One region of the Ureibacillus sp. MALMAid1270 genome, then DNA from elsewhere that is predicted to be linked to it. Evidence: predicted binding sites of a transcription regulator. Region 1 holds the regulator's gene; the other holds the start of a gene.
The links. Region 1 encodes LexA, which represses DNA repair genes until DNA is damaged. Its sites were predicted from a motif close to CGAACATATGTTCG; they were not measured.
Positions count from the first base shown of each region.

Region 2: the regulator LexA is predicted to act here: its motif matches at 1,420-1,433, upstream of uvrB (excinuclease ABC subunit UvrB).

Region 1 is NZ_JBMIRP010000095.1:64,298-68,335, reverse strand. Features, by position in the region: gene ACOQFO_RS14020 (hypothetical protein) at 1-52, shown strand, start outside; gene ACOQFO_RS14015 (YneB family resolvase-like protein) at 85-753, opposite strand; gene yneA (cell division suppressor protein YneA) at 750-1,091, opposite strand; gene lexA (transcriptional repressor LexA) at 1,262-1,885, shown strand; gene ACOQFO_RS14000 (gamma-glutamyl-gamma-aminobutyrate hydrolase family protein) at 2,315-3,025, opposite strand; gene ACOQFO_RS13995 (prepilin peptidase) at 3,168-3,920, opposite strand; gene ACOQFO_RS13990 (potassium transporter) at 4,009-4,038, opposite strand, start outside.
Region 2 is NZ_JBMIRP010000059.1:47,356-51,393, reverse strand. Features, by position in the region: gene ACOQFO_RS07515 (aldehyde dehydrogenase family protein) at 1-74, shown strand, start outside; gene ACOQFO_RS07510 (iron-containing alcohol dehydrogenase) at 85-1,290, shown strand; gene uvrB (excinuclease ABC subunit UvrB) at 1,508-3,484, shown strand; gene uvrA (excinuclease ABC subunit UvrA) at 3,490-4,038, shown strand, end outside.

The DNA.
Region 1 (4,038 bases):
TGATGAACTAACTAAAGATGTAAAAATTATTAAAAAGAAACTTAGTATTTAGAATGCATTACTCTCCATCTTTTCAATGACAAATCAATTCTGACTATCAGTTTTCTCCATATATTCTTGGTATCTACGATGTACCGTTGCTTTACTTACTTCAAAACCAACACCACGTAATGTTGAGGCAATCTCATTAAACGTAAGACCTTTGTTGCGAAGGTTAACAATTTCTTCTATTGGTACATCAATTCTATCTCGACCTTCATGATTTCCGCGATCTTTTAGATTTAGTTGAGGCTTGTACCCATTTTCTACAGCACGTCTCATACCACGGCGGATTTTGGCATTGTGAATTTTCCGTTGATATTCTTCAACAATAGCAAGAATCTCTAATAACATCGAATCCATTTCGTTTAATGCAATTGGTCCAGAATCATTAAGAGTATAGATGGTTGTGTCGTATTTTTGGAGAAGATGGATCACTGCCATACGAGCATGTCCACGTCCTAAACGTGTTTCATCCTGGATGAATAATGCTTGTACATTATGTTCTTTTATATAGTCCATCATTTCTAATAAACCATCACGATCCACTTCGTAACCACTATGTTGGTCTTGGAAGGAGGCTAGTACTATATAACCCATTTTTTGTGCATATTTTTCTAGTTCATCTTGTTGACGAGCAAGAGAGGTTTCTTGTGTATTTTTTTCTGTACTAACTCTCGCATAAATTACTGCATTTCGTTTTTCCTGGATCATTGATTATTTGTCGCTACCTTTACTTCAGTTGAATTATTCTCTTGCTCAAAGTCTTGGGCCATAATGATTGTATCTGCTGATAATGGAATTGTTAGCTCTCGTCCAGCTACAATTGTCTCACCATTTAAGTTGTTTTCAAGTTTTACTGCTTTAATCCACTCATGTGTTGGCATATTACCACGGTATTTTTCTGCTAATGACCATAAACTATCACCATGTTGCACTTGTATTTGTTCGTATGTTGTATTGCCCTCATCTGTAATGAAAATATAACCTGCTATAACTAAAAAAGCTGTTAAAAGTACCTTTACATAACTATTTTTTTCTAACCATTTCATACTTTCTACCTCTTTTCGAATATTTGTTCGTATATGTATATTCTTAATATAAAACCGAACATACGTTTTGTCAACACTTTTGTTCGAACTTATGTTTGCATTTTTCATATCCTGTTGCTATACTATATGTAACTAGTAAAGATAGATATTCATACCAGAGGTGAGCTAGATTGAAAAAAGTTTCGAAAAGGCAGGAAGATATATTAGCATTCATTAAAGAAGAAGTTCGTACAAAAGGTTATCCGCCATCTGTTCGTGAAATTGGGGAAGCTGTTGGCCTCGCTTCAAGCTCCACTGTGCATGGACATTTAGCTCGCTTAGAAAGTAAAGGCTTAATTCGCCGAGATCCAACGAAACCACGTGCGATTGAAATTCTCGACCAAGAGGAAGAAATTCCAGTTCCAAAACAAAGTGTTGTGAACGTTCCTTTAATAGGTAAAGTAACAGCCGGTCTACCAATTACAGCAATTGAAAACATTGAAGAATATTTTCCTCTACCAGATTCCTATGGAACAAGTGAAGATCAGCTGTTTATGCTAGAAGTAATGGGAGAATCCATGATAGAAGCTGGTATATTAGATGGTGACTATGTCATTGTAAAGAAAACATCCACTGCAAATAACGGGGAAATTGTAGTAGCTATGACTGAGGACGATGAGGCAACTGTAAAACGTTTCTATAAAGAAAAAACACATTTCCGACTACAACCGGAAAACTCATCAATGGACCCTATCTATGTAAATCAAGTAACTATTTTAGGTAAAGTGGTAGGTTTATATCGTCGAATTCATTAAAAAATATAAAACGATTTGGAATCAGTTAGATTTCCAAATCGTTTTTTTGATTATATTGAGTTGATGGATGTTCGTGGATTAGCATTTGAGACATTTCAGAGGATATTCTGGCTGAAATGTCTCATATCCTATGCTTTTGAGACATTTTTTAAGGAAAACTAGACTTAAATGTCTCATTCCAGCTACTTATGAGACATTTCGAAAGAAAATCACGCCTCAAATGTCCCATTTCCTCTACATTTGAGACATTTCACGCGAAAATCATACCTCAAATGTCCTATATCCTATACTTTTGAGACATTTCACTCATAAATCAGTCAACAAATGTCTCATATCCTTTGCTTATAAGACATTTCCAGGAAAACACTCCTCAAATGTCACATAACCCTCGTAATAATATAATTTGGGGAATATTCATTGAACCCCTAGTTACCCCACTTTATTTTTCAAGCTCTCCTCAATAAATGCCGTAAACAATTTCTTAGAGTCTTCATCGCCCTCAACAGCCATTTCTTCCGGGTGCCATTGTACGCTTAAGCAAAACGGATAGTCGACAATTTCAATTGCCTCAATAATGCCGTCGCCTGCTTTTCCGACTACTTTAATATTTGACGCTGCACGTTTTACTGATTGGTGATGGAATGAGTTGACCGTCATAGTCTCTTTTCCTAACAACTTATAAAGTAAACTATCTTGCTTCACCGAGATAAAATGAGTGCCCTCATGTCGAGGCGCCTTTTGACTATGTAAATAAATATTTTGATTTTGTGAATAAATATCTTGGAATAAAGTGCCCCCTAATGCAACATTCAGCACTTGATGACCACGGCAAATCGCGAAAATCGGAATTTGACGTTTAATCGCTTCTTTCGCTAGTGCCAATTCCAAACGATCTCGATCACTATTCACTTGTCCTAAGTTCACATGTGGCTCTTCCCCAAATGTATGTGGATGTAAATCACCACCACCCGATAAAACTAGACTGTCAACCATGTGAATCAGTTGTAACGCATCCTCTTCCAAACCTAATGGAATACCAACTGGAATCCCACCTGCTTGAATGATTGCTTTTGTATATCGCCAATTGATAAAACTCGTATCATTTTCAATACTCATTGTAATTCCAATAATAGGCTTCAATCACGCCACCTCCAAATAAACTTTTAACAAATCAAATTATATTTCAAAATTTTCTTAATTACTAGAATTATTTAGAAGTTGATATTATTTAAACAAAATAAAAAGCCTTACGACATGCGTTAGGCTCGAATCTTTTATGATATTAAAATAAGTTTATGTACCACTTTACTATTGAATCCCCATAAAAATAAACAATCAAGGCTGCAATTGCAATGGATGGTCCAAATGATATTGGTTGTTTACGGTCTTGTCCACGTACTTTTAAAACAACAAAGCCAACCACTATTCCAATTAATGAAGCAAAGAACAACGTCACCAATGTTCCAATCGTTCCAAGAGTCAGACCGATAAGGAAGAATAGTTTAATATCTCCCCCACCCATTCCACCTTTAGACAATAACGCGACTAAAAATAAAACGGTAAAACCTATAACAGGTCCTAGTAAACTATCCCACCAAGGTTCAGAAGGTGCGAAAAATCTTCCCACTGCTAATAGAGGTAAGAAAAATAGTAACACCTTATCTGGAATGATCATATAAGCAATATCTGAAACTACGATTATTGCAAGTAATGAAATAAAGATTAATGCAACGGCTAATTCAGGAGTAAAACCTAACTGCCAATATGCAAAGGCAAATAAAGCACCTGTTAAAATCTCTGTAGACATGTAAATTGGAGAAACTTTCTCCCCACAATAACGACATTTTCCTTTAAGGAAGATGTACGAAAAAATCGGAATTAGGTCAAGAGTGGATAAACGGTGCATACAATTCGTGCAATGTGATGGTGGATAAGCTATTGACATTTTAAGAGGGACCCGTAACCCAACCACATTGTAAAACGAGCCAAAAATCATCCCAAATAAAAATGCAAAAATCGTAATCACATATTCCAAAAAATCCAACTCCTAACCTAACTTCATAAAACTTACTAAACTCTAGTATAAAGGTTCTACTAGATTTGTCAAAGCTAATTCGAAAGCATTATTCTCCCTCATAATAGAAAGTTGTTAC
Region 2 (4,038 bases), on a different contig from region 1:
CTGGAAAAGAAGGATTGAAATATGCCATTCACGAGATGACTGAGACAAAATTAGTCGTTTGGAACCAACAGTAGGAGTGATAACATGTCGGAAAAAATTACATTTGCACCAATCAGTTATACAGGTTGGGGTTCATTATCTCATTTTATAGAAGAAGTTGAGCGTTTTAATGCAAAAAAAGTTTTAGTCATAACAGATCCATTTTTAAAGGAAATTGGGTTAACAGACCAAGTAACGGTCCCACTTGCAGGTGCTGGTTATGAATTTGAAATCTATTCGGAAGTTGTGCCAGAGCCACCTTTAGCAGTTGGAGAAAAATTAGTAGCATTTACACGAGAAAATAATTTTGATTTAGTAGTCGGTATAGGTGGAGGTAGTGCACTTGATTTAGCAAAACTAGCAGGTGTATTAGCAGCGCACGAAGGGAAAGTGGAAGACTACTTAAATTTAACAGGTACAAAGAAAGTAACAGAAAAAGGTCTTCCAACAATATTAATTCCTACTACTTCAGGAACTGGTTCAGAAGTAACAAACATTGCTGTACTTTCCTTAGAGACAACTAAAGATGTTGTGACGCATGATAATTTATTACCTGATGTTGCGATTGTAGACCCTGCTTTAACAGTTTCATTACCACCAAAAGTAACTGCAGCGACTGGTATAGATGCTTTAACACATGCTGTAGAAGCATACATTTCTAAAAACGCAAGTCCAGTTTCAGATGCGCTTGCAATACAGGCAATACGTTTAATCAGTAATTCGATTCGTAAGGCTGTCTCAAATGGTTCAGATCAAGAAGCTCGTACAAATATGAGTTATGGAAGTTATCTAGCAGGTCTAGCATTTTTTAATGCAGGGGTTGCAGGCGTTCATGCGTTAGCTTATCCAATTGGAGGTCAATTCCATATTTCACATGGTGAATCTAACGCAGTGTTACTTCCTTATGTAATGGGATATATTCGTCAAAGTTGTGAAAAGCGTATGAAAGATATTTATGACGCGATGGGCTTTAGTTCTGCTAATCTATCACAAGAAGAAGCATCATATCGATGTGTAAGTGAACTGAAGAGATTAGTAGAAGATGTGAATATTCCTTCTACATTAAAAGGATTCAATATTAGTGAAGATGCACTTGAAAGTTTGACAAAAGATGCACTTGAACAAAAACGAATTTTAGCACGCAGTCCAATGACTTTAGCACGTGAGGATATTTTTACAATTTATAAAGCTGCCTTTGATGGTGAAATTGTAGAATTAAATGGACAAGAAAAACAAATCGTTACAATCTAAAAAATACCCTGAAAGTAAACCTATAGTTACTTTCAGGGTATTTTTGTTTGAGGAATGACAACCAAAAAGATACTTTAATACTGAAACATAAAAATTTTAATAGTAAATTTTGGTTATTATAACTTAAAAAGAATATATGTTCGCTTATTGATCGATTTTTTAGAAACAGTATGCTAAACTTATTATACGATTAATGGGTGAAAGGAAGGCCGATTGAATGACATTTGAATTGCACTCCCCATACCAACCTAGTGGTGACCAACCCGAGGCGATTAAAAAACTTGTACAAGGCGTAAAAGAAGGAAAACGCCACCAAACATTACTAGGGGCAACAGGTACAGGAAAAACATTTACAATCTCCAATGTAATAAAAGAAGTAAACAAACCTACACTTGTCATAGCACACAATAAAACACTTGCTGGTCAACTATATAGTGAATTCAAACAATTTTTCCCTAACAATGCAGTTGAATATTTTGTAAGTTACTATGATTACTATCAACCAGAAGCGTACGTCCCTCAAACGGATACATACATTGAAAAAGATTCAAGTATTAATGATGAAATTGATAAACTTAGACACTCTGCAACAAGTGCTTTATTCGAAAGAGATGATGTCATTATTATTGCTTCAGTTTCTTGTATTTACGGTTTAGGGAATCCAGAAGAGTATCGTGAAATGGTTGTCTCTATACGAACAGGCATGGAAATAGAACGGAACGAATTACTACGAAAACTAGTAGATGTTCAATATGAACGTAACGATATAAATTTCCAACGCGGTACATTCAGAGTACGTGGCGATGTTGTGGAAATTTTCCCAGCATCACGTGATGAACACTGTATTCGAGTGGAGTTTTTCGGTGATGAAATCGATCGAATTCGTGAAGTTGATGCGTTAACAGGAGAAATTCTTGGTGAACGTGATCATGTGGCGATTTTCCCAGCATCCCACTTCGTTACACGTGAAGAAAAAATGAAAATAGCAATCCAAAATATCGAAAAAGAACTAGAAGAGCAGTTAGAAAAATTCCGATCAGAAGATAAATTACTAGAAGCTCAACGACTAGAACAACGAACAAACTATGACCTTGAAATGATGCGCGAAATGGGCTTCTGTTCAGGAATTGAAAACTATTCAAGACATTTAACATTAAGAGAAGCAGGGGCAACACCTTATACATTACTTGATTACTTCCCGAAGGATTTCTTATTAGTTGTCGATGAAAGTCACGTTACATTGCCGCAAGTTCGTGGAATGTATAATGGTGACCAGGCTAGAAAAAATGTATTAGTAGAGCATGGATTCCGTTTACCATCGGCTCTTGATAATAGACCTTTAAAATTTGAGGAATTTGAACAACATATTCACCAAGCCATTTATGTTTCTGCTACGCCTGGTCCATATGAATTAGAACATACGCCTGAAATGGTTGAACAAATTATTCGTCCAACTGGTTTACTCGATCCAACTATCGATGTGCGACCAATTGAAGGGCAAATTGACGATTTAATCGATGAAATTAATGAACGCGTGAAGAAAAATGAACGTGTTCTTATTACAACATTAACGAAGAAAATGTCCGAAGATTTAACAGACTATCTAAAAGAGATAGGTATTAAGGTAGAGTATCTTCACTCTGAAATAAAAACATTAGAACGAATTGAAATTATTCGCGAGCTACGAAAAGGAACCTACGATGTGTTAGTTGGAATTAACTTGCTTCGTGAAGGATTAGATATTCCTGAAGTATCCCTCGTTGCAATATTAGACGCTGATAAAGAAGGATTCTTACGTTCGGAACGTTCATTAATCCAAACAATTGGGCGTGCTGCTCGTAATGCGAACGGTCATGTTATTTTATATGCGGATAAAATAACAGATTCCATGAAGAAAGCGATTGATGAAACGAAACGTCGTCGTGCAATTCAAGAAGAATACAATAAACAACACGGAATTACACCACAGACAATTCAGAAGAAGATTCCGGACTTAATACGTGCTACACAAGCTGCCGAAGAAGAAGAAACATACGTTACAAAAGTAACGAAAGGAAAGAAATTAACAAAAGCAGAACTAGAAAAGTTAATCAATTCTCTAGAAACAGAAATGAAGGAAGCAGCAAAAGCGCTTGACTTCGAACGTGCTGCAGAACTTCGAGATACAATATTTGAACTGAAGGTAGAAGGGTGACCATAGTGAAAAATACAGAAATTGTTGTGCAAGGTGCACGTTCCAATAATTTAAAAAATGTTAGTTTAAAAATTCCCCGAGATCAGCTTGTAGTCATAACAGGATTATCAGGTTCTGGAAAGTCATCCTTAGCATTTGACACAATCTACGCAGAAGGTCAACGAAGATATGTAGAATCATTATCTGCCTATGCACGTCAATTCTTAGGAAATGTAGATAAGCCAGATGTAGATTCAATTGAAGGTCTTTCACCAGCAATTGCAATTGATCAAAAGACAACAAGTAGAAACCCACGATCTACAGTCGGTACGGTAACTGAAATTTATGATTATTTTCGTCTATTGTTTGCACGAATTGGAAAGCCTATCTGCCCAAATCATGGAGTTGAAATTGCTTCCCAATCCATCGAACAAATGGTAGACCGACTTAAAGAATATCCAGAACGTACAAAAATGCAGCTTCTCGCACCAATCGTTTCAGGGAAAAAAGGAACACATGTAAAACTTCTTGAAGATTTGAAAAAGCAAGGATATGTACGTGTTCGAATTGATGGT